3 regions of the Frankia alni ACN14a genome follow, and region 3 is predicted to be linked to each of the others. Evidence: riboswitches for the same ligand, from Rfam matches in the RefSeq annotation. Region 3 holds a riboswitch; each other region holds the start of a gene.
The links. A riboswitch is a leader RNA that binds a small molecule or an ion and turns the genes downstream of it on or off. The one in region 3 is predicted to bind cyclic di-AMP.
Positions count from the first base shown of each region.

Region 1: linked by a shared signal. The riboswitch ahead of FRAAL_RS29055 (transglycosylase family protein) and the one ahead of FRAAL_RS21490 (peptidoglycan-binding protein) in region 3 are both predicted to bind cyclic di-AMP.
Region 2: linked by a shared signal. The riboswitch ahead of FRAAL_RS28405 (transglycosylase family protein) and the one ahead of FRAAL_RS21490 (peptidoglycan-binding protein) in region 3 are both predicted to bind cyclic di-AMP.

Region 1 is NC_008278.1:7,251,524-7,261,284, forward strand. It holds gene FRAAL_RS29045 (DedA family protein) at 163-897, opposite strand; gene fbaA (class II fructose-bisphosphate aldolase) at 1,247-2,284, shown strand; cyclic di-AMP (ydaO/yuaA leader) riboswitch at 3,291-3,494, shown strand; gene FRAAL_RS29055 (transglycosylase family protein) at 3,502-4,182, shown strand; cyclic di-AMP (ydaO/yuaA leader) riboswitch at 4,647-4,848, shown strand; gene FRAAL_RS29060 (transglycosylase family protein) at 4,851-5,573, shown strand; gene FRAAL_RS29065 (DUF3151 domain-containing protein) at 5,680-6,117, shown strand; gene FRAAL_RS29070 (adenylosuccinate synthase) at 6,191-7,474, shown strand; gene FRAAL_RS29075 (hypothetical protein) at 7,580-8,443, shown strand; gene purD (phosphoribosylamine--glycine ligase) at 8,867-9,761, shown strand, end outside.
Region 2 is NC_008278.1:7,082,761-7,092,521, reverse strand. It holds gene rlmB (23S rRNA (guanosine(2251)-2'-O)-methyltransferase RlmB) at 708-1,754, shown strand; gene FRAAL_RS28410 (hypothetical protein) at 1,946-4,129, shown strand; gene FRAAL_RS28405 (transglycosylase family protein) at 4,332-4,712, opposite strand; cyclic di-AMP (ydaO/yuaA leader) riboswitch at 4,715-4,890, opposite strand; gene FRAAL_RS28400 (peptide deformylase) at 5,387-7,039, opposite strand; gene FRAAL_RS28395 (hypothetical protein) at 7,723-8,577, shown strand; gene FRAAL_RS28390 (lipase) at 8,675-9,761, opposite strand, start outside.
Region 3 is NC_008278.1:5,334,055-5,343,815, forward strand. It holds gene FRAAL_RS21480 (asparagine synthase-related protein) at 1-313, opposite strand, end outside; gene FRAAL_RS21485 (AfsR/SARP family transcriptional regulator) at 821-1,675, opposite strand; gene FRAAL_RS21490 (peptidoglycan-binding protein) at 2,273-3,013, opposite strand; cyclic di-AMP (ydaO/yuaA leader) riboswitch at 3,478-3,629, opposite strand; gene FRAAL_RS21495 (alpha/beta hydrolase) at 4,271-4,810, opposite strand; gene FRAAL_RS21500 (four-helix bundle copper-binding protein) at 5,430-5,786, opposite strand; gene FRAAL_RS21505 (amidohydrolase family protein) at 6,046-7,455, opposite strand; gene FRAAL_RS21510 (LLM class flavin-dependent oxidoreductase) at 7,964-9,145, opposite strand.

The sequences.
Region 1 (9,761 bases), 1.9 Mb from region 3:
GATGTGATCTGGTAGTCGTGTGGTGGAGATTACCCGCCGGAGCGACCGGGGCAGCAACCCCTCCGCACGACGCACACGGGGACAACGCCGGCGTACTCGGCCGACGTCCTCCGGCGGCGGGTCGCGGCGAGCGGTCGACGACCTGTGGCGCGGACCCGGCGGTCACCGGTCCCGATCGGTCGCCGAGGCGGCCGAGGGGTCCGGTTCCGCGGCCGGCACCGGTGCCGCGGGCGAATCGCCGTCCGGGTGGGGATCATCGCTTGCCGTCCCCCGGTCGGCGGTGGCCGCCTCGGGGTCTGACTGACCGCGCGCGGACCGGCCCCGGGCGGTGCGGCGGCGCAGCAGCTCGCCCCCGACCCCCGCCAGGACGGACACGGCCACCACCACCAGCGCGAGCCAGCCGGTGGCGTCGCGCAGGCCAGGGATGGCGGATGCCGCGTAGCCCAGCAGGATCAGCCCGGTCCCCCACACCACCGCGCCGGACACCACCGCGAGGAGGAAGCGGTGCCACGGCATGGCCACGGCCCCGGCCAGGACCGGGGCGAACGTCCGCGCCCACGGGACGAACCGGGCGGCCACCAGGGTGACCGCCCCGAACCGTCGGTAGAACTCCTCCGTCCGGGCCAGGGCGGGGGCGTAGCGGCGCTCGAGGAAGGGCCGGCCCAGCCGGTGCCCGGTGTAATAGCCCGCGGCGGCGCCGGCGCTGGCGGCCAGAGCGACCCCCACGGACAGGACATAGATGGAGACGTCCGCGCCCGCGTCCGCGGCGACCAGGCCGGCCGCGAACAGGATCGTGTCCCCGGGAAGCCAGAACCCGATCAGGATCCCGCTCTCGGTGAATATCATCGCGAAAAGGACGATGTACAGCGTCGTCCCGGACAGACTGCCGACGTCCACGTGACCAGTGTGCCGGGCGGGTCCGGCCGGGTGGCGGGCGCGTCGCCACGGTCGGTGTCTCGGCCTGCCGACGGACCACACCCGTCCGGGCCATCGGCTCCCCCCACCCCTGGTCTCGCCGCTCGGCGACCCCCGACCTCCCGCCGAACAGGCAATGCGCACCGGCGCCGGGTCGATGACCGACTTTGTCCCGGCGACGTCGGCCGCATCCGACCACCCCGACGGGGCGAGCCGTCATACCCTTCGCCCACCAACAGTCCAACGGCGGTCTGCCGGCCCTGTCGGGCTGCTCAGCGCCGCCGTCCATGGCTGATCGGCGCCCCGACAGCTTCGACAAGGAGCCCCACCGATGCCCATCGCCACCCCAGAGACCTACGCCCAGATGCTCGACCGGGCAAAGTCCGAGTCCTTCGCCTACCCCGCGATCAACGTCACCTCGTCGCAGACCCTCAACGCCGCCCTGCGGGGATTCGCGGAGGCGGGCAGCGACGGAATCGTGCAGGTCTCCACCGGCGGGGCGGAGTACCTGTCCGGTTCGACGGTGAAGAACATGGTCCTGGGCGCGGAGGCCCTGGCCGAGTACGCCCACCACGTCGCGAAGGCCTACCCGGTCACCATCGCGCTGCACACCGACCACTGCCCGGCGGACAAGCTCGACACCTACATCCGGCCGCTCATCGCGATCTCGAAGGAGCGGGTCGCCGCCGGCCGCGAGCCGCTGTTCCAGTCCCACATGTGGGACGGCTCGGCCGTCGAGCTCGAGGAGAACCTCAAGATCGCCGAGGAACTGCTCGCCGACGCCGCCGCCGCGAAGATCGTCCTTGAGGTCGAGATCGGCGTCGTCGGCGGCGAGGAGGACGGCGTCGTCGGCGCGATCGACGAGAAGCTCTACACCACGCCGGGCGACATGTGGCGGACCGCCGAAGTCCTCGGTTCGGGCGAGAAGGGCCGTTACCTGCTGGCCGCGACCTTCGGCAACGTGCACGGGGTGTACAAGCCGGGAAACGTCAAGCTTCGTCCGACGATTCTTCGCGAGGGTCAGGACCACGTCGCCCAGAAGCTGGGTCTGCCGGCCGGATCGAAGCCGTTCGACCTCGTCTTCCACGGCGGCAGCGGCTCGGACCTCAGCGAGATCCGAGAGACCCTGGACTACGGCGTCGTGAAGATGAATGTGGACACCGACACCCAGTACGCATTTACCCGCCCCATCGTGGACCACGTCTTCAAGAACTATGACGGGGTACTCAAGGTGGACGGCGAGGTCGGGGCGAAGAAGGCATACGACCCGCGCACCTACGGAAAGCTCGCCGAAAGCGGCATGGCGGCCCGGGTGGCCCAGGCGTGCGAGGACCTCCGCTCCGCCGGCCGGTCCCTCAGCAGGGCATAGCACCGCCCGCTTCCGAGCCCGACCCGACCGCAACACTCCCGACCCGGAGGATGACACCCGGCGATCGCCGCGCCGGGTGTGCCGCCGGGCGCCGACCGGCCCGACCCGGGCACATCCGGGGCCGGGCCGGCTGATCTGTGGCTTTCCTCGGATCCGTCGGCTCTGTCAGCTCCGCCGGCCCCGGCCGGCACGTCGCCGGGACCGGCCCCGACGCGCATCGCCGTCCGTTCCGACGGCCGCGCGGTTTCCCGGCGGCACCCCGACGTCGGGACGAAGCGACCGGCACAGAACGGACATCCGGGAGATCCGCCCCATCGATCGTCCCGACGATGTCCCGTATCATGCGACCACCCGCGGTCCCCCAGTTGCGTCACGCGACTGGGGGACCACTGTCTTTCGCCGAGTGGTCCACCTCGGGTCCGTTGCCTGGTCACGCTTATCAGCAGCAGGTTTCGGCCAGATCGACCCACACGAGACGGACGTGCTACCGCATCGGAAGCCCCGCGCACCCAACCAGGACATCCTGCCCGGGAGCTGGGCCTTGGGGCCCCGCTACGCCGCCGCGTGCTTCCCGCAGCTGCATGACAAGGTCGTAAGTCACCACCAGGTTTCCGTTGTTTTTCTCACATGAGTAGGCTGGCCCGGACGAACCCGGGTAAGCGGCGCATTGCGCCCATCCGGCGCGCCGGGGCACAGTCGATGTTGCTTTCCCGCAGGTCACCCATTCGGCGTGATTCACCACGCTCCGCTCGCCATCACCCATCGGCAAACAGGGTGATCAGCCGGCCACAAATACCCCCGCCCGCGATAACGCCAGGTTGATGAGCGGGCGCGCACGCGCGATACCAGTCACCCCACGGGTGCTCAAGCAGGCGCGCCGACTGTGCTCTTTTTCACGTGACCTATTCAATGCTTGGCGACTCGCCGGCCGGCGTGGTTATGGTCTTCGCCGTGCCGACAACAACGTCCGGCATTCGTCGGGCGGCACGCCGAATCCTGCCCCCGGCCGACGATTTCGCCAGACCGGGCGGCAGGAACGGGGGAACCATCTCCGAGCGTCGAAGGGATTCGATGCTCTCGGGGTGAAGCCATGAGCGACGGACGCACCAGGGTCTTTCGGTGCGACGCACGTCCCCAGGAATCCCTGGCATGGCCGGGCAGTTCCCAGCCCGAATCCGACAGCTCACCTCGCAGGCGTGGGGAAGGACCACAAACATATGTCCGACGCACGTACCAGTGGCCGACAATGGAGCGCCGGCACCCGCATCCGGGCGCGGGCCCTCATGGTTGCTCCGGTTCTCGCGGCGGCGGTCGGCGGCACTCTTGCCGTCAGCCAGCCGGCCGAGGCGGCCAGCACCTGGGCGGGTCTGCGGCAGTGCGAGTCCGGCGGTGATTACACGACCAACACCGGAAACGGCTACTACGGCGCCTTCCAGTTCTCGGCCAGCACCTGGCACAGTCTCGGCTACTCCGGTCTGCCACACGAGGCGGCCCCGGCGGTCCAGGACGAGGCCGCCCTCCGCCTCGCCCAGCGCTCCGGCTTCGGCCAGTGGCCGGTCTGCGGTCGCGGCATGGGCGCCGACCAGCTCGCGGGCGGCTCGTCGGCCAGCGGCGCGGCGCAGGCGTCGCGCTCGGCGACGCGGGCCCCGCTGACCGCTCGTCCCGCCGCCTCCACCACCCCGAACTTCACCCGCAACCTCACGGCCGCGCTGGTCGGGCAGGACCGGGCCGACGTGCGCGCCTGGCAGACCCGGATGAGCCAGCTCGGCTACCCGATCGCGGTGGACGGCCACTTCGGGCCACGTTCGGCCGCCGCCGCCCGCTCCTTCCAGGGAAGCCACGGTCTGGCCGTCGACGGCATCGTCGGCCCGGCGACCTGGCACGCCACCTTCGGCTGAGCGCCGCATCACGCGCGGTAGCCATCCGGCCGATCGCCGCGCCGCCGAACGGCACCGTCCGCACGTAGTCCATCCGGCCCGGGACGCGGGGACGCGCGTCACGCCACCCGGACGACCTTCCCACCCCGGTGACACCGGCCAGGGGAGCTCACCGACTCGCCCCGACCGGCCCGCCCGGACGCCCGGACGATCTCCGCTGCGCGCTCCGAAACGGGCCGGTCGGCCACCAACTCCGCACCGGGCGCCGACGTCCGTCGTGGTGGTACCCCACGACGCCGGCGGCACACCCCGCCACCCGATCGGGCGGCACCGTCGGGCTCCGCCGTTCGCGCGTCCCAACCTGGTTACTCCGAACCACCCCGGTTTGCGCCCCCTGAACCGTTCTCGCTAGAGTGCCGATCACTCGCCACCCGGCGAGGTCGCTCGGACGGACGCCGAGTCCTGCCCGACGTGCGAGCGGCTGGTCCTAGTACGCACCGCAACGGGCAGGAGTGGGGGACCCACCATCCGGGCGTCTCTGACGCCCTTGGGGTTAAGCAGGCTCGTCCCAGCCATCCGGTGTGGGGAGAACGTTTCCCACGCAGTACCGACGGCCAGGGGCGGACCGGCCGGGCCATCCCAGCCCGCACCCGACAGCTCACCCCGCAGGCGATCGGGATTGGACTGACATGCCGTCAGGACGGCGTGGTGGTAGACATCGGGCCCCGCAGGCCCACTCGACCGCGGGTCGCATCCTTCGCACCACCGGCGCGGTGACGGCCATCGTCGGCAGCGGGCTCGCGGTCAGCACGGTCGCCGCGGCCCCGGCCGGCGCCGCGACCGCCGACGACTTCGCCAAGCTCCGCCAGTGCGAGTCCGGCGGGAACTACGCCACCAACACGGGCAACGGCTTCTCCGGCGGTTACCAGTTCGACGACCAGACCTGGCACGGCCTCGGCTACTCCGGCCGGCCTTACCAGGCCTCCCCCGCCACCCAGGACGAGGCCGCCGCCAAGCTCTACAACGCGCGGGGATGGCAGCCCTGGCCGTCCTGCTCGCGCAAGATGGGCCTGACGAACAACGGCCCGGCCGCGGTCGGCTCCGGTGACGTCATCGAGCAGGCCCTCGCCCCCGCCGAGCCGCCGATGACACTGGATCGCGCTCGCCAGGAGATGGGTGACAACTCCTACAAGGGCACCGTCCTCAACGCCGGTTACGGCAACGACGTCCGCCCGGACGCGTTCGTCTGGCAGGCCGCGATGCGCAACAAGAGCTTCCTGCTCACCGTCGACGGAAAGTTCGGTCCGCAGTCGCAGGGCATCGCCGCCCTCTACGGCTACCTGACCCGGGTCAGCGACGGCCAGCCCGGCGCCGTCGGCCAGAACCTGTGGAACGTCACCGTCCGGTCGTGACCCGCCGCGGCTGCGCACCACCCGCACACGGCCGGTCACCTCACCCGCACGGCAGGTCGCACCACCCGCACGGCAGGTCGCCACAGCCGTGCGGCAGGATGCATCCATGACGACGCCGTCCGACCCGGGCCGCAACCTGCTCTCGGGCCCGCCGCCGACGCTGCTGCCCTCCGACGCCATCGCCACCGACGCGCTGGCCGCGGGGGAGTCGCCGGCGGCCGTGGCCGCCGCCTCGCCCGCGCTCAGTGCCCCGTGGGCCGCCCTCGCCGAACTCGCGCTGGCCGGCGACCGGCCCGTCGAGGCGTACGCCTACGCCCGCACCGGCTACCACCGCGGACTTGACGCGCTGCGCCGCGCCGGCTGGCGGGGCACCGGGCCGGTTCCCTGGTCGCACGAGCCGAACCGCGGTTTCCTGCGTTCCCTGGCCGCGCTCGGACGCGCCGCGGCGGCCATCGGGGAGACCGAAGAGGCCACCCGCTGTCAGAACTTCCTCACCGACAGCGATCCCGCCGCCGCACGGGAACTCGGCTTCGACGGATCGTGAGTCCTCGGCGCCGGTTGGTCGCGGCATCGGCCGACCGGCCACGCGCGAGTGCCATCCCTAGTAACCTCGCCCGGTGCCCGCTCTCGTCCTCATCGGCGCCCAGTGGGGCGACGAGGGAAAAGGAAAGGCGACCGACCTTCTGGGCGGCGCCGTCGACTACGTCGTCCGGTACCAGGGCGGCAACAACGCTGGCCACACGGTGGTCATCGGGGAGGAGCGCTACGCCCTCCACCTGATCCCCAGCGGCATCCTGCGGGCCGACTGCGTGCCGGTGATCGGCAACGGGGTTGTGATCGACCCCGGTGTCCTGCTCACCGAGATGGACGGGCTCGCCGCCCGGGGCATCGACGTCTCGCGCCTGCTGATCAGCGCGAACGCCCATCTGATCATGCCGCATCACCGGGCGCTGGACCGGGTGACCGAGCGCTACCTGGGCAAGGCCCGGATCGGCACCACCGGCCGCGGCATCGGCCCGACCTACGGCGACAAGGTCGCCCGCACCGGCATCCGGGTCCAGGACCTGCTCGACCCGGGCATCTTCCGCAAGAAGCTCGAACTCGCGCTGCGGGAGAAGAACCAGGTCCTGGCGAAGGTCTACAACCGGCGACGGATCGAGGTCGACGAGGTCGTCGAGGAGTACGCCGCCTACGCCGAACGCCTCGGCCCGCACATCGCCGACACCGGCCTCGTCCTGGACCGCGCGCTGCGCGAGGGCAAGGTCGTGCTGCTGGAGGGCTCCCAGGGCACGCTGCTCGACGTCGACCACGGCTCCTATCCGTTCGTGACCTCGTCGAACCCGACCGCCGGGTACGCGGCGACCGGCGCCGGCATCGGGCCGACCCGGATCAACCGGGTCGTCGGGATCATCAAGGCGTACACCACCCGGGTCGGCGCCGGCCCCTTCCCCACCGAACTGGACGACAAGGTCGGCGAGGAGCTGCGGCGCATCGGCGGCGAGTTCGGCGTGACGACGGGCCGGGCCCGGCGCACCGGCTGGTTCGACGCGGTGATCGCCCGCTACGCGGTGCGGGTCAACGGCCTGACCGACCTGTTCCTCACCAAGCTGGACGTGCTGTCCGGCTTCGATCGCGTGCCGATCTGCGTGGGCTACGACATCGGTGGCGAACGGGTCGACGAGATGCCGATGACGCAGACCGAGTTCCACCACGCGCGTCCCATCTACACCGAGCTGCCGGGCTGGCAGGAGGACCTCTCCGACGTGCGGAAGTACGCCGACCTGCCCGCGGCCGCGAAGGACTACATCCGGACACTGGAGGAACTCTCCGGCGCGCCCGTCTCCGCGATCGGCGTCGGCCCGGGCCGCGACCAGACCCTGGTCATCAACGACCTGGTCTGACCCCGCCCGGCGCAACCCCGGGGTCGCCGCCCCAGTTGCACAACGCAGCGTTACCGTCGAGGCTTGAACGGTCACGTTAAGCGATGGCGGGTGGGGGTGAGGACGGTGTCCGGTGCGCAGGCCCGCCCGTCCAGCGACGATCACTCCGTGCCCGGCCAGATGCCGCCACCGCCCGCCCCGGCCGACACCCGCACCGCCGAGGCCCCCACCGGCGAGGCACTGGCCGGCGAGGCACTGGCCGGCGATGCCCGGGCGGTTCCCGACACCCGGCCGGCGCTGTGGGCGCCGGCGGTGCGGCACCGGTACCTGCGCCCGACCGACTCCGACGCCTGGCCGGTCGGGTTCTCCCCCACCGGCGAGGCGCTGCCGGAAACGCTCACCGACGTGCTGCTTCGGGGCAGCCACGCCATCCGCAGCTCGAAGCGGGCCGAGGCACAGCGGCTCGAACGCGCCGCCGCCGTCGCGAACCACGTCGACGCCCAGATCCATGACTTCCTGGACTTCTGTGCCGCGGAGAACCTGGTACCGCCGGTCACCGTGCGGGCCCGCGGCACCGTGGCGCGCCGGACCGCGGGCCGGCACGGCTCCCGGCCGCGCGCGGTCGTCGACCCGCAGGGGAGCATCCCGGCGCGGGTCGCGCCGGAGGCCGCCGCCGAGCCCGCTGCCGGGCCGGCACACCGGGTGCACCGCCGCGAGCGGCTGAAGGCCTGGCCGCTGCTGTACTGGCGGTGCGAGTCCTTCCCGGCCGCCGGGCGGTCGCTGCACCTGTTCGTCGAGCCGGGCGGGCGTGCCTTCGAGGGACGTGACGATCCGTCGCCGCTGACCGTGCTCGGCCGGGAGGTCCGCGTCTGGCCGGTCGACACGGCCGTCATCGTCGCCGGCATGGCCGAGGTGGACGCCCGCCGCTGCGCCCTGCACCTGGTGCACGGGATGGCCCATCTGCTGTGGCGCGCGGGCGTCGGTCTCTGATCGACCGACGCGGGCCGGCCTGCCGCGGACTGCGGTGCGTTTCGCCCGGTCCGAGCCCCCGGGAACGTGCACAACGCACCGCTTTGGCTGCCACGCAACCGGCACGGGACACCTGATGATCAGTTGCGCGCTAGGCTGGGGCCGTGACCCGATCCGACCGCCACGGCTCCCGGCCCGTTCCGGCGGTCGCGGGAGTGCCGCGCCCTTCGCCGTGCCCGCGCCGGTCCCCTTCTCCCGGCCCGGCGCCGCGCGCCGGGGACCGGTTGTGACGGCCGCCCGGGGCCGCCGCCTGCACCACGTTCCGCCGCAGCGCGGCCGCGGCCCCGCTGCCGCCGCCCGCGCCACGCCATCCCAGGCCGCCCGGCGAGGCCCCGGTGCCAGCCGGCGCGCGGCCGGTCGCCGCCCCCGCCCCGAGGTGAACAGATGAAAGTCCTGGTCGTCGGATCCGGTGGACGCGAGCACGCACTGTGCCGGGCGCTCGCTCGCGACCCGCGGGTCGACGCACTGGTCTGCGCGCCGGGCAACGCCGGCACGGCCGAGCTCGCCGAGCCCCGCCCGCTCGACGTCGCCGACCCGGACGCGGTCGCCGACCTCGCCGAACGGGTGGGCGCCGACCTCACCGTGATCGGCCCCGAGGTGCCGCTGGTCGCCGGCGCCACCGACGAGGTTCGCGCCCGCGGCCTGTCGGTGTTCGGCCCGACCGCGGCCGCCGCCCGGCTGGAGGGCAGCAAGGCCTTCGCCAAGGAGGTCATGCGCGCCGCGGGTGTGCCCACGGCCGCCGGCCGCGACCACACCGAGGTCGAGCCGGCGCTGGCCGACCTCGACGAGTTCGGGCCGCCGTACGTGGTGAAGTACGACGGGCTCGCCGCCGGCAAGGGCGTCACCGTGACCGAGGACCGCGAGGCCGCGGTCGCCGCCGTGCGGGCGAGCCTGCGCGGCCCGGACGACCGGGTCGTCCTGGAGGAGTACCTCGACGGGCCGGAGGTCTCCCTGTTCGCGATCGTGACCGAGGCCGGCGCGGTCCTGCCGCTGCTGCCCGCGCAGGACCACAAGCGGGTCGGCGACGGCGACACCGGCCCGAACACCGGCGGGATGGGCGCGTACACCCCGCTGCCCTGGGCGTCGCACGGGCTGACCGCGGAGATCGTCGCGACGGTGATCCGCCCGACCGTGGACGAGATGGCCCGGCGCGGCACCCCGTTCACCGGCCTGCTCTACGCGGGGCTCGCGCTGACCACCCGCGGCCCGCGGGTGGTGGAGTTCAACGTCCGCTTCGGCGATCCCGAGACCCAGGCCATCCTCGCCCTGCTCACCACGC
Region 2 (9,761 bases), 1.7 Mb from region 3:
GCGCAGAGCCATGTGCTGGGTGCCTCCTGCCCCTGCTGGTCCGGTCATCGGAGCTCGCCGCCGTCGCTCCGCGACGCCGGAGGCGCACGGCCGGCGACCGGACGAACTGGTCACACGCGTCGAGCTGGTCATCGTGGATTCATGGGGACGTATTCTCCCAGGTTCCCCCGGGGCCCGTCGATGACGCAGATCGCCAGGGGCGGGCCAGGTCCCGGTGCGTCCCCCTCCGTCGGCGCGCAACCTCAGGAGAGCGTAAGGGGCGAGGGTCGGCGACGGCGGCCATGCCGGTGCCGGAGCGTCGGCCATGCCGGCCGGTCCCGGCCCGTCCTCGGCCCGCACCCCGCCAGAGCTCAGCACGGCACGCGCCCCAGCCGCGGTCCGCGACTGCGTGATGACGCGCGGCGAACAACGCGCACCGGACCCTCCTGACCTGGCCGAGGGCGGCCGGGACCACCCAGGTCACCGGCGTGGGACTGCCGCCTCAGGATAGGGCGCCGGGCAGGCCCGAACGACCATGTCGCGGCAGGCGGCCGGGTTCGGGCCCGCCAGACCCCCGACCGGGGACCCCTGGCCGGTCGGCGGGGCGGGCCGCAACCGGCCGGTCGCGGCCCGCCCCGACCGCGTCCGGCGCCGGCCGCGTCCCCGACGCCGGCCGTATACCGTGGTCACATGGTCATTTCCACGGCGCACGCCGGTCGGTGGCACTGATGGCCGGCGCCGCGCGCCGGGGTGGCGGCGGGATCGCCCGGGGCGGGCAGGGCGGCCGGGCCGGCAAGGCGGGTTCGCATCGCAAGGGAGCCGGTGCCGGCAGCGGTGGCCAGGGCCGCAAGGCTCTGGAGGGCCGGGGCGCGACGCCGCCCGCCCACCTGCGTCCCGGCCATCCCGCGCAGCGCCGGGCGGCCGCCGCGGCCAGGACCGCGCAGGGCGGGGAGCGGGGGCGGGCCACCGCCGGCCGCTCCGGTGCCGACGACGCCACCCAGTCCGGGCAGGGGGGGCCGCGCACGCGCCGCTCCGAGGCCGACGAGCTGGTCGTGGGCCGCAACGCGGTGGTCGAGGCGCTGCGGGCCGGCGTGCCGGCGTCGAACCTCTACGTCGCCGGTGGGCTGGACTTCGACGAGCGGCTCGCCGATGCCCGCCGCCTCGCCGCCCGGGCGGGGATCGCGGTGGTCGACGTCGCTCGCCCGGACCTCGACCGCATGTGCGGCACGGCGCCGCATCAGGGACTCGCCCTGGCGGTCCCGCCGTTCCGCTACACCCATCCCGACGACCTGCTCGCCCGGGCGCGCGCCGCGGCTCCCGGTCTGGTGGTCGCGCTCGACGGCGTCACCGATCCCCGCAATCTCGGTGCCGTGGTCCGCTCTGCGGCGGCCTTCGGCGCCCACGGCGTCCTGGTGCCCGAGCGCCGGGCCGCCGGGATCACCGCCGCCGCCTGGAAGACGTCGGCGGGTGCCGCCGCCCGGCTGCCGGTCGCCCGGGCCACCAACCTCGCCAGGACCCTCGTGTCCTACGCCGAGGCCGGCCTGTTCGTCGTCGGGCTGGCCGCGGACGCCGACACGACGATCGACGAGCTCGAGATGGCCACCGATCCAGTCGTCCTGGTGATCGGGTCCGAGGGCCGTGGGCTGTCCCGGCTCGTCGAGCAACGCTGCGACGTGACGGTCCGCATCCCGATGGCCGGCGCGGTCGAGTCTCTCAACGCCGGGGTCGCCGCCGGCATCGCGCTGGCCGAGATCGCCCGCCGCCGCCGCACCTGACCACTCCGGCAGGCCCGGGCGGCGGCCGCCCGGCCATGGGGGCCGCCGGGTGGCGGCGGCCTTCCTGGCGGCCGGCGGCGAATAAGGTGACTCAGCCGAGTCTTGCGCGGCGGAACGCTGAGCCCGTCTCGGCGCCCTTGTAGCCTCATGCCCTACTTGGGCGTCGGGCCATCTCGGGGGAACGGACGACGGTGCGGGGCAGGCGGAGACCGTCGGCGCGGCTGTTCGCGCTGCCGCGTTTGCTCCTGCCCGAACCGCAACCGCGGCTGACCCTGCTGCCCACCGTCGCGCTTCGGCTCGTGCTGGCGGCGGTCTTCGCGGCGGTGCGGCTGTACGGGGCGCTCTTCGGCCTCGGGTTCGTGCTGCTCTGGCACCACTGGTACGCGGGCCATCCGCTCGGCCTGCTGGTCGCGGCGCTGGCCGCCGGCTGGTCGCTGACGTTCGCCCTGGTCGCGCTGCGTCGCGGCATCGGGTGGGTGCTGGCGGCCGGCAACGTGGTCGCCGCGCTCGTCCTGGCCGCGGGGGCGCGCCTGTGGCTGCCGCCGGAATCGGTCGGTGACTCGGCCTCGTTCGTGCTGCTCGCGGCGACGCACGCGACGGCGGTGGCCGCCTGGACCTTCCCCGCCGGTCCGTCCCTGGCCGTGACGGTGCTGACGGCCGGCGCCTTCGTGGCCGGGGCGGCCGGCACCGGGCCGCCATCTCCGATGCCGCTGGCTGCGATTGTCTGCACGGCCCTGCTCGTCCGGTACGCCCGGCCGCAGGTGTGCGCGCTCGCGGGTGGAGCGCAGTCTCGGCTGGCCGAGGTGGCCGAGCGGCGCGCCGGCGAGCAGGATGTGCTCACCCTGCTGCGCGAGCGGCGGGAGCATGAGCTGACGATCCACAACGCGGTGCTCAACACCCTCACCGGCATAGCCTGGGGCGGCGGCGCCGACGGGTATCTCACTCGCCGCCGCTGCGCCGACGGTGCGACGGCCCTCGACGAGTTGGTCGATGAGCGCGAGCTACCGTCCCGGGCCGCGCCGGGATGCCTGCCGGCGGCCGGTGGAATCCTCGCGGCGGCACGCGGACCGACGTCCGACGAGGGCGCGGCCGGCTGCCTGCCCATCGACTGCGGGCCGGCCGGCGACGTGCTGATCGAGTCCGGGCTGGCCGGCGACCTGCTGGCCGGCGACGTGCCGGTCGGCGATGTGCCGGTCGGATCCGAGTCGGCGGGCGAGGCACACCGCGGAGCCGGGCGTGCGGACCCCTGGGCCAGGGTGGCGCCCGCGGCCGGCTTGCTGCGCGCCCTCTACACCGCGCAGCTACGCCACGTGACCGGCCGGTTCGCCGCACTCTGGCTGATCCTGCTGGTTCTGCCCGCCGGCCGTGCCCTGCCCCATGTCCGTTCGATCCCGCTGGCGCTCGCGTTGCTGCTCGCGCCGCTCGCGGCGGTCGCTGTGGCCCGGCGGCGCTTCCGGTCCGGGCCGCTGACGCCGGCCCAGGCGGCCGCCGTGGTGCTGCTCTGCCTGGGGATCGCGGTGGGGGGCGGGTGGAACGCCGGCGAGGCCGGCGAGGTGCGGATGATGGCCTGGCCGCTCGTCAGCCTGCCGCCGTTGGTGATGCTGGTGACGGTGTCCCGCCCGGTGTGGCGCTGGGTGCTCGCTTCGGTCACCGTGGGCGCCGCCATGATCGCGGTGAGCCTGCTGACCAACCCACGGGACCCGTTCGCGCTGTCCCACCTGCTCATGCAGCTCTACTACCTGTGGATCATGCAGATCTGCCTGGTCATGGTCGGTCCGTTGCTGTGGAGCACGGCCGATGTCCGCGCCTGGGCCAGTCACTGCGAGCGAGAACTGGTCCGACGCGCCGAGAACCGGGACCGGGTGCGCGAGCGTCGCAGCGTGCTGCTGCGGGCCGTCGAACGGGACGTGGCGCCGTTGCTGGCCGGCGTCGCGGCGGGCCGGCTCGATCCGCAGGCCGACGCCGTGCGCTCGGAATGTGCCCGGCGGGCGGTCGCCGTGCGGCGGCTGCTGTTCGACGACGACGCCGTGCACAGCGCGCTCGGGGAGGCCATCGATGCCGCCGAACGGCACGGCACGGTCGTGTCCAGCCAGATCTCCGGTGGTCTCGACCAGCTTCCCGCCTCGGTGCGCGGCGAGTTCGTCGAGCAGGTGCACCATGCGCTGCGGGTGATGCCGAGCCGCCGGGTCCTGCTCACCGTCACTGCGCAGGCACGTACGGCCAGCCTGTTTCTGTCGTGTTCCTGGCCGGCGGGCCAGTTGCCGCCGGCGCCGTCGGGTCGGGCCATCGACATGATCGTCGACGTCGACGACGGGCAGCTCTGCATGGAGCTGCGCTGGCCGCCCGCGAAGGTGCCGCTCGGGCGGCGGCCATAGCTGGTGGCCGGTAGCTGGTGGCTGGTGCCTGGTTCGGGTGGTGACGGAGCCCCGCCCCCGCTCGGGGGACGGGGCTCCTGACCCGTGCTGGGTCGCGTCGCCTCGCGCCGGCCACGGCTCACGATCTGTCGAGCACGATCCGATCGATCATGTGCGGATCAGAGTCGGCCGAGTGCGGATGTCGGCGCGGTGTGTCGGGGCCTCAGATCCGGTGACCCCAGCAGGGCTTCGACGCGTACCAGGGGCTGGTGCCGGCCTGCGCGTAGAGCTGCCGCGCGCGCTGCCACTGCTCCCCGACGCTGGCGTTCTGGGGCAGACCACGGCCGCCCAGACCGTGCCAGGTGCTGGGCAGGAACTGGAACAGGCCGCCAGCTCCGATGGAGTTGACCGCGTGCGGGTTACCGCCGGATTCGCAGGGGATCACGGCGCGCAGGAAGTGGTCGGCGTTGGTCCCCGCGCTGGCCGGCTGGGACAGCGCGAGGCCGCCGCCGACGGAGGCGGCGAGAGTGGTGGCGATGACTGCGGCCCGGGTGCCGAGCTTGATCCGGTTGAGGCCCCGACCGAGCGAACGAGCGTTGGACATTGAGTTGCCCTTCCCCACGCCTGCGAGGTGAGCTGTCGGGTTCGGGCTGGGAATGCCCGGCCGCGGTTCTCGGCTTCACCCCTAGGACGCCCGACTTCGGCGCCCGGAATTGGTTCCCCCGTCCCTGCCGCAGGTTTGATTCTCATCGGGTGGGGGCAGGGTTCGGCGTGCCACCCGACGTCTGCCATCAGTTGACGGCATGGCGACGAACATAGCTGAGCGTGACCCCGGGAAATCAAGGGTACGTGACGATAGCCACAGTGCGTTCTATCGTCTTTGAATGATCTCGGTTCTGCGGTTTCGCGCCCGCGTGCGCGCCCGATTCTAACGGCCTTCGTGGCCCCGCGGAATGCCTGGATTGCGGTTGGTCGGCCACGCTGACCACAAACCCTTCGCGGTCCGTGGCCGGTTCTCTCCCGGGCGTGGCCGGGGGCGTTCTCTACCCGCGTCGGCGCAGCCGTTAACGGAGTCGAGAAAAATTCCACCGCCGCCCTCGCGCGGAGCGGCTCTTCCGCGCTTTTCCGAACTATACGGCACGCCGCGAGTAGTCCTGTCGAAAGGGGATGTGTCGGTCGGGCGGCCCGGTGATGTCGGTGACCGGGGCTCGGCCGGACGGCGCGGTCGGGCGGCGCGGTCGGACGGGGCGAGACCGACCGGTCGGGTGGTGGCGGAGCTCAGGGGTTGTAGGTCCAGGACGAGCCGGTGCCGCGGTACTGCTCGACCGGGATGGGGACGACCCCGGGGCGCATCCGGTCGGTGTAGAGGCGCCCGTGCAGGTGATCGATCTCGTGGGCGACCAGGCGGGCGAGGCCCTGCCGGTACACCGTGATGTGGCGGCGGCCCGAGGTGTCGGTGTGCTCCACGTGCAGCTCCAGGGACCGCGGGACGATGCCGCGGACGTCGAAGAAGCTCAGGCACCCCTCGTACTGCTCGTCGCTCTCGGGGACGGACTCGATGACGCGCGGGTTGAGCAGGGTGAGGATGTCGCCGTCCGCGGACCGCACGATGGCCGCCGCTCGGTTGATCCCGATCTGGGGCGCGGCGATGCCCATCCCCTTCCCGAACGTGTGCAGAGCGGACACCCGCTCCATGGCCGAGGAGAGCTCGGCGACGACGCGGCGGGCGTCCTCGGCCTCGACGGGCAGCTCGAACGACCGAGCCGGCTGGTGCAGGGAGGGATCGCCGACCTGGACGATGCCCGCCGCGGCCATCTGCCCGCTGGGCCGGGCCACGGTTCGGTCGGCGGGATCCCGGCTCGACGCGACCGCCCGGAAGTTCCATTCCAGGCGATATCTGGCGTGCAGCGGAGGATTGTTCGTGGACCAGGTGAAAACGCGCCTCTTGGCATCATCCGTGCGGGCGATCGCCGTGCGGAACGGGAAGGCGTCCGCGGTCATCGACGTCTCCATGCCCCAGACCACGGGATCGACCTCGGCGGGGAAGTCCAGCACGACCGACAGGAAGCTGGTCGGTACCCGGACGGCCCGCTGGAACCACGGGCCCCACTTCTCCTCGCCGACCCGGTAGCTGTACTCGATCCAGGCTGATTCGCCCGGGTAGAGGGGGAATCGGCCACGATTGTTCTCGAACAGCAGCCAGACCTCCTTCAGCGCATCCCAGTCGGTCTTGACCTGCCAGGACATGCGCTCGTCGCCGCAGTGCGCGCTGAGCTGCAGTTCCTCCCAGCGCAGCGGATTGCTGCGGTAGAGCCGGGCGGCGCGTTCCTGATCTCCGGGAAAGCGGTCGACGGAGATGCGCATCAGGTAGCGGGTCACCGGTTCGACGCCGGTGTTGAGCACGAGCCGGCGCTGATGGGCGACGTACATGCCGTCCTCGTACCGCAGCTCGGCGCGATCCTCCTCGACGACGAGCCCACCCGGGTCCGGGCCGGCCCGGGTACCTCGGGAGGCCCCGACCGGCTCGGCCGCCGTGATCGCCGCCGACGAGCCCGGTGGCGGGGGGGACACCCGGCCACCGGGCTCCGCCGGCCGGGCTGCCGGCGGACGGGAGTCGACGTCACCCGCCTCGTCCGCCGCCTCCCACGGGCGCGCGGCGAGCTGGAAATAGGCACCCGGTATTCGCAGCGCATCGGCGATGCGCTCGATCAGGGAGAGGCGGGCGATGTGGTCCTCGCCCTGCATGATCCGGCTGACGCGGCTCTGGCTGAGACCCTCGACCGGGGACGCGATGCGGTTCTGGCTCGCACCGTCGTACTTCTTCATCAGCCGGAAGGCCGTCCGGAAGTCCCGGGTCTCGCATGCGGTCCGGAAGTCGGATCGGGCGAGCAGGGTGCGGGAGACCCGGTAGGGACCGGCTTCGTAGGACATCGACCGGCCTTCCGTCGGGCTTCGACCTGCGTCGATCGCCCGGCCGGGACGGCGGAAAGTCCGATGCGCCGGGCTGCGGCTGAGACGTCAGGATGACGACGCTATGCCAAACCGGCATAGGTTGCCGGCGCTTGCGGTGATCGCGAGGTTGTCGTGGATCCGACATCCGGCCGGCCCGGATGAGCGGGCGGCGCCGCGACGGATCTGGTAGGCGACCAGCTGACTGCCTCGGTCTCATCCGACCGGGTCATGCGCTCCTGCCCCGGCTGGGGGAGGCTGCGCGGTTGTCCATGCGCCGCTGGTGCGGGGGCACGCAGCGGTGCGGATGCGGCCGTGGTCCAGCCCGGCCCGGTCCGGCCCGGGCTGGGTCGGCCGGGGCTCGTCGAGCCCATACGAGAAGAGCATGCCTGACTGACGTTTCCCGGCCACGCCCGCTCGGGCCACCCTGGATGCAGGCCGGCCCCGCCCCGCGTCGAGCCGCGACCTCCGCCGGGCGGGGCCGGCGCATCCGGCGGCCGGTGGGTCATCGCCGGCCCGGAGGGGAGGGGCGGACCGACGGCCACCGACCCTGGTGGCCGCCACCAGCGTCGGTGGCGGCCACCGGCCCGGTCGGCCGGGCCGCGACGGCGGCGGCACAGGGAATGTGGCGCAGGAGGTGTGGGTCCGGAAGGGCGGTGCCAATCGTGACGGAGCCGAGGAGAGATCATGATCGAACTGCGATCGTCTACGGCGTCGTCCGGTTCGCGCCCGGCGGTGACCGGCAGGTCGCCGATGTGGTGATCACCTTCGTGTCCCCGTCGGCGGCGGACGACTTCGCGGCGGAGCAGGGCTGGCCGGAGTACGAGGTGGCGCCGGTGCGCTTTTTCGTCCACGAACGGCAGTCCGCCGTCGTCGCGGTGCCACCTCCGACCCGGCCCGCTCCCTCCCCGGCCAGGCCAGCACCCTCGTCGACGCCGTCGCCCCCCGTTCCTCCCAGGCAGCCGCCGACCGGTGCCGGCCCGAGCGAGCCGGCCGGCCCCGCCGACCGGCGGCCGTGGACAGGTGACCCTGCCCTGCCCATGCAGGGTCACCAATCCGCCGCCGATCCGGCCGGACCCCCCGGATCGGCGGCGCCACCCCAACCCCCCGCCGGCCAGGCGGGGACGGGGCCGGCCGGAGCGCAGAACGCGACCGCCGCTCGGCCGGTGGTGAACCGGGCGGAGGCCCGGCGAGTCTCCGTCACCCCCTGGGGATCGGACCGCTGGGCGGTCGCGCTGGGCGCGGGGTCCGATTCGGCGGAGGCGTTCCGTGCCGTCGGCCGGCTGCCGGCCGGCCTGGTCTTCACCGCTGCCTACGGCGACGTCGACGTGGTGCTCGTGTACGGCCGGGCGCCCGGCGGCGAGGCGTCGCCGGCCCGGCCGCCGACGGTCGTCGAGACCGCGCTCGGCGCCGAGCCGGCGGGACTGCTGGAGGCACGCTGGATGACCGCGGGCGAGCGGGAGGCGTTCCGGGCCGGGTACGCGGCCGCCGCGGACGGCATTCGGCGTGCCCTGGCGTAGTGCCCTGGCGTAGTGCCCTGGCGCAGTGCGTTGTCGTAGTGCGCTTCGTCGCGCGTAGTGGGTTGTCGTCGCGTGGTCGGCGGTCGTCCGCGCGTGGTCAGTTGTCGTCGCGGAAGTGCAGCGTGACGCGGTCGGTGTCGGATGGCCAGGCGGGTACCCGCAGCACCGCCCGGTGCGCGGCCTGCCCGCGAGGGGTGACCACGACCTCGACCGAGCGGTCGCCCGCCGGGATGTGCAGATCGGCGCCGGTGATGAAGCCGATCCCGAAATAGTCGGGGATCGGAACCATGACGTCGGAGACACCGTCGGCATCGCGATCGAACAGGTACACGGCGAGGGCCAGTTTGGACCGCGGGGCCACCGCCGAGCTCAGGACGTTCGTCCCGTCGACGGTGAGGATGTCGCTGTTCCGGCCCTGGTCCCCCCACCATTCCAGGGCGCGGCTCACGACGAGATCGGTCTGTTTCGGGTCGGTCTTCATACCACCGCCGACCTCCTCGCCCGGCCGGCTGGTCAGGAGGCGGACGAGTCGATCGGTGCGGCGGAAGGGCTGGTAGTAGAAATGGTGGACGGGTTCCCCGGACCGGACGACGGCGAACTCGTAGGGGGTGGTGCCGTCCGCCCGCAACGGGCCCCAGGATCCGTCGTCGGTCAGGGTGAAAAGGCCCCCGAGCCCCTTCGGCAGGCGCCTGCCCGTCTTCGGATCGAGTCGGTAGACCTCCAGGCGGGCCCGTCCGACCCCGGTGTTCGCGGGATAGAGCAGCACGCGGCCGGAGATTTCGATCTGACCCTTCTCCGCGACGACGTCGGTGGTGAACGGTTCGGTCCCGGTGAGGAAGCGGAACATCTCCCGAAAGGTGCCCGTCGAGGTCAGCAGGCGGGTGCGTTCCTGGTCGGGGAAACGGACGTTGCTCGCCCCGGGCACCCGTCGGGTGGGATCCCCGATGCCCCAGATGGCGAGCATCGGCACCCCCCTGGGCGGTCCGCTCGCGAGGGAGCCCTCCACGCTGATCAGATGCGCGACCCGGTTCGCCCGCGATGCGGAGCTTGCCAGGTACCGCTCGGTGATTCCGGCGCCCTCCGCCTGCCCGACCAGATCGACCTTCTTCGCCCCCGTCGCCCGGAGCAGGTCCTGGATCTTCGCGTCAAGCTGTGGAAAGATCTTGTCCAACGGAATGTCCGAG
Region 3 (9,761 bases):
GCAGCGACAGGGCCAGCGCCGTGCGGTCCAGTGCACCGCCGGCCAGCTCGGCCAGGATGTCGGCGCGGTCGGCGGCGACGTGCTGACCCCTGGACATCGCGGTGAAGATCCGACGCGTGCCGGTTGGGCTCCCCTGCAGCCTGCGCTGCCCGTTGATCTCGGCAATGACGTGGTAGTCCCCGGCCACGGCGTGCGCGACGTCGAGGGAGTGCACGTCCCGCGCGGCGATCAGCAGGCGCAGGAGCTGGCTGGAACTCGCCGCGACTCGGCCGACCAGGGCCATCCGGGCGCGACTGGTCTCCGCACTGATCATCGCTTCGTCCGGCCAGTCGCCCACGACCCACGGCCGCCCCGAGGGGTATCGCAGCACTCGCCGGACCCCCGCGGGCAGCACGACCGGATCCCGATCCGCCAGAACGACAAACCAGCAGCTCGGCCGACAGGACGCCAGCCGCGTGTCGGGGCCCGGCAGCCGCACTGTGATGGGCGTGGTCACCGCAGCCTCACGGATGGTGAGGAGGAGGCTGCCGCCGAACTCGTCATGGTCGCGGTCGCGTCCCCGGCCCAGCGCCGCCGCCGCAGAGAGACCGGTCGCCGCCGGTCGCCGGGAAAGGTCGCCGCCATGCGTGCCCTCCCTGTTCGCGTTCCTCCGCGTGACGGACTGTAGGCACAGCCCGCGGCGCGACGGTCGGCATCCGAAAGAAGTCCCGCCTGCCGGCGGATGGGCCGGCCCCCGCTCCTGCACGCGCCAACTCGGATCAGCGGACCGGATGGACGGTCCCATGCCTGACGGGATTCCCAGGCGCGGTTCAGTGAAGGTTCAGCGGTGCGGCGTGCCCATCGGCTCCGAGGAGGACCGCGACCAGCCGCGCGCCGGGTCCAGAACCTCCTGATGAATCCTGCGTAGCTCAGCACCGGGTTCGATCCCGAGCTCAGTGACCATCCGTCGGTACAGGCCGCGGTACTCACGCAGCGCCTCGGCCCGGCGACCGCTGCGCTCCAGGGCGACGAGCAGCTGCGCCCAGAGACGCTCGCGGGTCGGGTACTCCACGGCAAGCGCGCGCAACGCCGGAAGAACCTGATCGTGCTCACCGAGCGCAAGGCGCGCGTCTATCAGCGCCTCGCGGGCCGACCACCGGGCCTCTTCAAGGCGGAGGCTCTCGGCCCCACCGACCTCGGCCGGCAACTCGTCAAAGGCGTTTCCGCGCCACCAGCCGAGCGCCTGCTCCAGCGACTCGGCGGCTCGGGCGGGCGCGCCGGCGCGGGCCGCGACCCGGCCATGTTCGACCGCCTGCTCGAAGCGGACGACGTCGATCTCGTCGGGGACGACGAGCAGGCGGTACTCCCCCGGACGGCTTTCGATGCGTCCCGGGCCGGCCGGTCGACGAAGGATCGCGGACCGGGGGCCCACCGCCCTGATCGACGCCGGCACGGCCGGGTCCCCGATCGGCGGGGGCAGCGTGTGCCGTAGCTCGGAGAGGTAGGTCTTGATGTTGCCGAGGGCAGACCTGGGCGCGTCGTCCTGCCAGAGCGCCAGGCGCATCTCCTCCACCGAGGTCCACCGTCCAGCGTGTAGCAGCAGCGTGAGCAGCAGAGCGCGCTTCTTGCGCTGGTCGATACGGACGCGCTCGCCCGGCCCGCGCCAGACCTCAAGCGGGCCCAGCACCGCGAACACGACACCTACCTCGGGCCCGCGCGCCGCCACTGCGGGGCCGGACCACCGGGAGCCGTGACCTGGTTCGCCGGGAGTCCGGACGCCGGGGCGGGCGATCGGGCCCGCAACGGTTCCGAGCTCGTCGACCATGATGATCCTCGTCGGTTCGGAGATCCTCGCTGATCGGCCCCCGTTGCACACCCTCGCCCGGGGACCGGCGGCCCCGTCCGGGCCGGTGCGAGCAATACCCCGTCCGACCGGCGGATAGTCCTCTCACCCGGCGATATGCGTCCTCCCGGTGGGTCTGTGTCCCCGCCCGCGCGCGTCCTGCGCCAGGATGCAACCCACGGCGGGTAGGCGTCCCGCGAGGGAGGCGTTCAACCCAGCGATGGGTTCCCACGGCGGGATGGGCGCCGAGCGACGTGGATGGCGCCGGCGGGATGAGTCCCTCCGGCGGGATGAGTCCCTCCGGCGGGATGAGTCCCTCCGGCGGGATCGGTTCCTCCGGCGGGATCGGTTCCTCGGCGAGACGCCACGGCGCCCGGCTGCCGCACATGCCAGCGCCGCCGGATGAGGCTGGGAGCGTCACCCGGCGGCGCCACGACGCCCTGCGACCCGTCAGATACCGAGGCTGGCGCGGGTCTGGGGCCCGACCACGCCATCCACGAGCAGACCATGCTTGAGCTGGTAGTCCTTGACCATGTGGTTCGTCTGGTAGCCGAACTGGCCGTCGACCTGGATCGGGTAACCGAGGTTGGCCAGCTTCTGCTGAATCTGCTGGACGTCCTGCCGGTAGCCGATGCCGGAGGCGAGCGAGGGATACGCGGTCGGGAACGCCGGCGCAGGCGCTGCGGGTGCGGTGTAGGAGACGGTGCGGACGCTGATGCCGCCCGAGACTGCGGCCGCCGCGGCCTGGCCACGACCCAGGAACCGGCTGTACATGCCGCGGGTGTACGCGCTCCAGGCCGTGATGCCCTGGCTGTCGCAGACTCGCTTCGCCGCCCAGGCGTTGGTGGCGGGGTCGTAGAGGTTGCGGCTGCCCACCCAACCGGCGTGTGCGCGCATGTTGATCTGCCAGAGTCCGCGCGAGTCCTCACCGACCGTGGCGTGGGCGAAGGTGTTACCGCCGGACTCGCCGAGCGCAACCGCCACCCAGGTGGACAGCGGAACGCCGCGGCAGCCGGCGAGGCCCGCATTCGCCGCCGCACTGGCGATCGTCACGTCCGAGACGGTGCCGGTGGCGGCGCTCGCCGGGCTCGCGGTGACAAGCATGCTGGCTCCGGCACCGATCACGCCGGCGGCGGCGATGACGGCGCCGCGATGCCGGGTGGAACGCTTCCGATGCTTTCCCTTAGCCATTCTTTGACATCTCATTTCGGTGTCGTCGAACATGGGTGTGGAATCGGTGGTGACTTCCGCTCGATGGAGGGGAGCGGTTCTCACTCATCAGATAAGGGCAGCACGGACTATCTGATTTCGAAACAGCACCCGACCAACAGATGAAGGGAAAAGGCGGGAGCGAGCTTCGAGATTGGTGAGAGATCCGGCCCGATCAGCGCGACGGCCGCGTCACGCCTGGCCACCCGCTACAGGCGGTCCGGGGATCGCGGCCGCCCGCCGACGGCGACCCGTGCGGTCCGTCAGGTGGGCCGGTGATGTCGTGCGCGCAGGTCCGGCCGGCGAGCGCCGGCGTTGGCACGTTCTCGCGACTGAATCAGGGCGAGAACGGCGCCCGTCGTGGCGAGGGCGCGTCGCAGAAAGCGCAGGTCGCCAGGGCGGTCATCGAGACCGCGGCCGAGCGTTCCCGGTACACAGGCAACGTCGAATCCTTCCCGTACGCCTGCGAGGTTAGCTGTCGGGTTCGGGCCGGGAAGCCCGGTCGTCTCCGTGGAGGCGACTTAACCCCGAGGGCGGCCGTGACGGGGCCGCCCGGAGGAACCTGGTTCCCCCGCTTCTGCCCAAGCTGTCTTGGAGGGACCCCGGACCGTGGGCAGAACTCGGCGTCGGCCCGGAGCAACTAGTGCCCGGCAACCGTAGCGAACTACGTACCGTAGTGACAAGTACTAGTTCTGCCCGAATTTCGGCGCGCGCCTGTCACCGTGCGTGCATAGTGCTGCGAGACCGCAACACTGGGACATCAACCGAACCTTCGGACGTCGAGAAGGATCACGGGATGTCGGGCGTACGCCCCGGTTTGCCCGGGGTCCACGGTGAGACCCGATCGACGGGGGAGGCTCGGACCGCGGATCGGAAGAACCACACGCGGCGCCAACCCCGCCGGGCGGGGGCGCATCGCGGTGGCAGCGCTGGAACACGCGACGCCGGGCCGACAGCGCCGGATGCGGGGCTCACGGCGGCGGGCAACGAAGTACGACACGACGTCGGCGTGCGGAAACGGCAGCCCGCGAGGGGACTGGAGGTCTCCGGGCGACGAGGAGACTCCGAGTCGCAGGGGCGAGGAGACTCCGAGGGTCGCCAGGCGAGGAGACTCCGAGAGTCGCAGGGCGACGAGGAGACTCCGAGAGTCGCCCAGCGTCGAGGGACTGAGGGCCCGCCGGGCGACGAGGGAACCAGCGCGTCGCGCCCGGCGAGTAGGAGCCGCGGGGTGCGATGTGGTCAGGCTGGCGAGGCGGAGCGCGGCACAGGGGTGAGCCGCCGCGTTCGCAGGCTCTCCAGGAAGAGCAGGATGTGCGCGCCGGCGGCGCGGCGGCCCGGGCCGCGCAACACGCCCCGGCCACCGGGCAGGGAGGCGAGCCGGGCGCCCCGGGCGGTCCGCGTCGCCATGCGAACGAGCGGAAACGGAGTCACCCGGTCGTCCTCGCCATGCAGCAGCAGGATGGGCAGGTCCGGAAGCGACCGTGGGATCGGCTGGTCCGGAGGCTCGCCGGCGACCGCGCGGTGCAGCAGCGGCAGGTCCACCAGGATGAGCGCGTCCGGGCGAACGGCGGGCGACGCGGCGCCGACCAGCGCACGCAGGGCGCCGCTGTCGGAACCGAGCAGAACGAACGGCAGTCCCGGTTCGCGCGCCTCCCCAAGGGCGAGGACGCTGTCCCTCCCATGGTCGAGAAACGTCACCTGGTAGCCGTCGAGTGCCAGCCGAAAGGCCAGGTTCTCGAAGATTTCTGCGGATTCCCCGCGGCCGGGAAGGAGGACCACGTTCGCCCCCGCACGCCGGGTCGGATCGCCGCTTGGCCAGTAGCGGGAACCGGGACCGCCGACGTAACCACGTGGACGCGGATGGGAGGGAGGCGACGAGAGGGGAATGGGCACGACATCTCCGATCAGTGCCGTCCAGATGCGGATGGCAGTGCGCTCCGGCACGGCAAAAAAGCGCGTGCGAGGCTGCGGAAGCCCGACCGGTGCAGCCGGGCCGCGTGGCTGCGGATGCAGCGGCGACGGGCGTGACGGCGAAGCACCGGAAAGGCGCCGGAAAACGCCGACGGCGCGCCGGCAAGGATAGCCTAGCGAGGCACCCGGACCAGACAGACCGCGGAAGCGACACGCAGGAAGTCGATGTGGCCGCGGATGACCAGAGCGGTCGACCGTCGCGCCGGATGAGGCATGGTCGGATTCTGGCGGTACTCTGATCGGATGTCAACATATTTAATACTGACTACCGTAATGTTTCCGTCGGCCGCCGGCGAGGCCCAGCTTGTCCGCCTGGGCCCCGCAGGATGACGATTCGATGTTCGAACGCGGCTCTGGCAGACGGCGAGACCGGCCTGGGGCACGCTGGCCCAGGTACCCGCAGGCCGGCGACGGACCCGCGGACAGGTCAGGCAGCGGCACCCGCCATCGCGTTGCAGCTGTCCAGGCAGGCCCGGCAGGCCCGGGCGAGACGGGCAAGCTGGGCGTCGCGCGGCATCTTCTCGCACATCTCGGCGCAGGCACGACAGACCCGTGCGCACATGGCACACATCTCGGCGTGGAACGGCGACATCCGGCACATCAGATCGGCGCAGGTCCTGGTGACCGCCGCACAGTCCATCATGAGCCGCATGTCCGCCGCGTCCATCATCGTGCCGGGCATATCCATGCAGTAGGAGATCGTCTCCTCACTCAGTGCCGAGCACGACATGCACTCCTCGATAGCTTTCCGCATGTTCTCGTTGATCGTTTCGACGTGCTGCATCGGACACCTCCGAGGTGTGGGCGACGGCTTTTCCGCCATACCGGGAAGCCCGCCGCAGACGATTGTTTCCGCCTGGCCGGGCTCCTCCGACGATAGCTTTCGCAAGCGGATCCGCATCTCGACGGACAGCCGCCGCCACATACTTCGGAAATACCGGAAAACACTCCGGGAAAACGCCTCCGAAGAGGGCCTGTCGGCCTGCCGACACCGGTGGGTGGAGGCACACCGCTACCGGCGTGCCGGCCTCGGCGCACACCGGTCAGCCGGCGGCGGGCCCCGACGGGAGCACCCGCGAAGCGGCGGCGGCGCGGTCCGCGCCGTCCGGCACCGGGCGCCCGGGCAGCGCGACCGAGGCCAGCATCGAGGCGGGCAGTCGCGGATGTGCCAGTACCGGGCGGCCGGCGAGGAAGACGCCGCTGACCGCGTCCGGGTGCTCGAAGATCCGCAGATCCGCCGGATCCTCGTCGAGCAGGATCGCGTCGAACGTGTAGCCGACGGCGATCCGTCCCAGCCGATCCCCCACCCCGCACAGCCTGGCCCCGGTGGCGGTCGCCGCGAGCAACGCCTCGGGGGCGGTGAGTCCCGCCCGTCGCAACTGGCTGATCTCGGCGAGGTTGGCGCCGTGGCGGGTGCGATGACGGGCGTCGCTGCCCAGCGCGATGGGAACCCCCGCCGCGCGGGCCACCGCGACCGTCTCGGCGAGCGAGGCGGCGGTCGCCTCGGCTCGGTCCACCGCCCAGCCCGGCAGCATGCCGGTGGTCGCCAGCGCGGCCAGGTCACGGTAGGGCGTCAGGGTCGGCACCAGTGTGACCCCGCGGGTGGCCATCGCCGCGGCCGCCCGCTCGCTGAGCCCGAGACCGTGTTCGACGGAACGTGCGCCGGCGGCGACCGCCGCCTCGACCGCCCGCTCGCCCAGAGCGTGCATCATCACCGGACGGCCGTAGCGGGCCGCCTCGGCGGCCGCGGCGGCCAGTTCCGACCGGCCGAACTGGAAGTCCGGGCTACCCGGGCGCGCGGACATCACCCCACCGCTGGCGTAGATCATCACCCAGTCGGCGCCGGCCCGCAGGACGCCACGCACCGCGGCGGGCAGGCCGCCGGCCTCGACGACCGAGTGCGGCGGGCGGCCCGGGTAGTCGGGTCCGAGGACGTCGTCGGCGGACTCCAGCCCGGGGCCGAGGATGCCGCCGTCGCCGTGGCGCCCGGAACGGCTCAGCGCGACGACGCAGATCGCGAGCCGTGGACCCGGCACGCTGCCCGCCACGAGTGCGTCGCGGACGCCCGCATCGGCGCCGCCGGCGTCGCGCAGATAGGTGACGCCCGCCTGCAACGAGGCCCGCAGCGCATCGGCGGTCTGCAGGTACCGCGCGGACAGCGGGGTCGTCACCAGCTCGAACTGGTCATAGGTCGCCTGGGTCACGTGCGCGTGGCAGTCGACGACGCCGGGCATCAGCCACAGCCCGCGGGCGTCGACGTCGACGACGTCCGGGTCGACTGCAAGCCGCGATCCCAGAGCCCGCACGATACCGTCACGCACCGTCACGTCACGCGGTTCGGTGAAGCGGCCGGTCGCGTCGAGGACGTGCGCCTCACGCAGCGTGAAGCTGGTCGCCGCGAGCCCTCGCGGCGAGGCGAGCCGCGCGGGTCCCGCAGTCCGGGCGACCGACACGCGTCCAGCGGGCCCGGGACGGCTCGCAGGCTCGGTCCGGCCCGGCGGATCCGGGTGTTCGGATGATGCAAGGGGATCGGTCATGACCAACGCCGTTCCTGCCGGTGTCGACGACCTCCCGCCGCCGGTTCACGGATCGGGGCCGAGTTCGGATCCGGCGACGCTGCGGCCCGAGGGGCAGGCGGCGCCGGCGGACCCGGGGCGCGGGAAGGCCAGGGAGGCTGGGGGACGTCAGCGGGGACAGGCGGCCGCGTTGACCCGACAGGTGTCGATGTGGCGACGGTGCGTGAGCTCGTGCATCCCACCACCGGATCGAGGACGCGGCGCCGCCGCGCTCCTGGACCAGTCGTCGGACACGATGCCTCCTCCGTCACCCGCGCGGGCCGGACAGCCGCCGACGGCGATCGCCGCCGGCCGTGTCACGCGCCGAGCTCCACGGTAACCAGCGGTCAGGAACGACGCAAAGCGATGCCGGCTCAGGCCCCGAGGCCGGCGGTTCTCCGGACGATCAGTGCCACACGCCGGCGAGGAGCTCGTACGAGCGCACCCGGTCCACGTGATCATGCGCGATCGTCGTGATGATCAACTCGTCGGCCCCGGTCACGTTCCGCAACGTCTCCAGCTTGCGCGCGACGGTGGCGGGGCCGCCGACGAACTGGGTCTCGACCCGGTCCGCGACGAGGGTGCGTTCCTCCTCGGTCCACGGGTGGGCCGCCGCCTGCGCCGGGCTCGGGAAGGGCCGGGCTCCCTGCCCGGACCGGATGCTCAGCACCCACAGTCCGTAGGGCGAGGCGAGCTCGGCGGCCGTGTCGTCGTCCGGACCGACCACCACGTCCGCCGAGACCATCACGTAGGGCCGGTCGAACGACTCCGACGGGACGAAGGCATCCCGGTAGGCCTGCACCGCCTCGAGCACCGAGGACGGCGAGACGTGGTAGTTCGCCACGAACGGCAGTCCCAGTTCGCCGGCCGTCCGGGCGCTTGCGCCCGGACTGGAGCCGAGGACCCAGATCTGCAGATCGGCCCCCTCGGCAGCAGGCACCGTCAGGTGCTCGCCCTCGGCGGTGCGGTAGTCGCCCCGCACGAACGCCTGGATGTCGCGGACCTGCTGGCCGTACTCGTCCCCGGCGCCCGGCCGGTAGCCGACGAGCGCGAACTGGCGACGCAGCCGGTCGGCGTTCAGCCGCATCCGGGGCGGCACCGGCAACAACAACCCGTCGACGACGGTCGCCGCACGGCCAGGAGCGGCGCCACCGGACGCGGCGACCGGCTGCTGCGACCCGGACGGCGGCCCACCGCCGTTCGCCGGGGCGAACAGCCGGTCGACGGCGGGACGCCCCAGCCCGAGGTCGATCCGGCCCGGATGGATCTGGGCGAGGGTGCCGAACTCCTCGGCGACGGTCACCGCCGTGTGATGACCCATCTGGACCGCTCCCGAGCCGACCCGGATCCGGGTCGTGGCGTCGGCCACGAGCGCGATGACGACCGCCGGCGCCGAGGAGACGACGCCGGGCACCAGATGGTGCTCGGCGAGCCAGTAGCGATGGAAGCCGAGCTCCTCGGTGCGACGGGCGAGGTCGAGAGTGTTACGCAACGCGTCGCCCGCGGACGCGCCCTCCGACCGGGGAGACAGATCGAGTACGGACAAGGGCACGCGATCGGCCTGGGACACACGATCGGCCTGGGACATGAGCACGCCACCTCCGCACGGCGACCCGGTCCCGACAGGGACGACCGACCGACGAGGCGGGACGCCACATGACAGTGAGTAGGAATGCGACGGACGCCGACCCGCTCACACCCGGCGCCCGGTCGCGGCTGGTTGGCGGCGCGGCGCCACGAACCAGCGAAGGGTCAGCGACAGAGGCGACTGGCCACCTGCATGAGGTCGACCGACCGACGGCGCACGAGCGGGATCCGGCGGCGCATCGTCACCACCGGCCGGCCGTGACCCGGGACGTCGGGTCGTCCGGGCTCGGCATGATCCCACTCTGGCATGACGGCCTCGGCGAGACAAGGCACGCCCACGGCCGGGCACTGTTGACGACGCCGCGGCGCCCGTGGTGGGATCACCGCGTGCAGCGCTCGGCCGTCCTCGTCACGCGTGGTCACGTCGACTTCGCCCTCGTGAGCTCCGCCATCTGTACCGCGCGCTGAGCCGCGCGGGGGTCTCCCCGCCCCGGGCGCTCCGGGCGGTGCACTCAGCGCGTTCCTGAGGTCCGTCGGCGCCCGGACGCCCCGCCGTTGCCACGCGGGATCGGTCACGCCATCACCTCTTCCTCGGCCAGCCCCGGCTGCACGTGAGC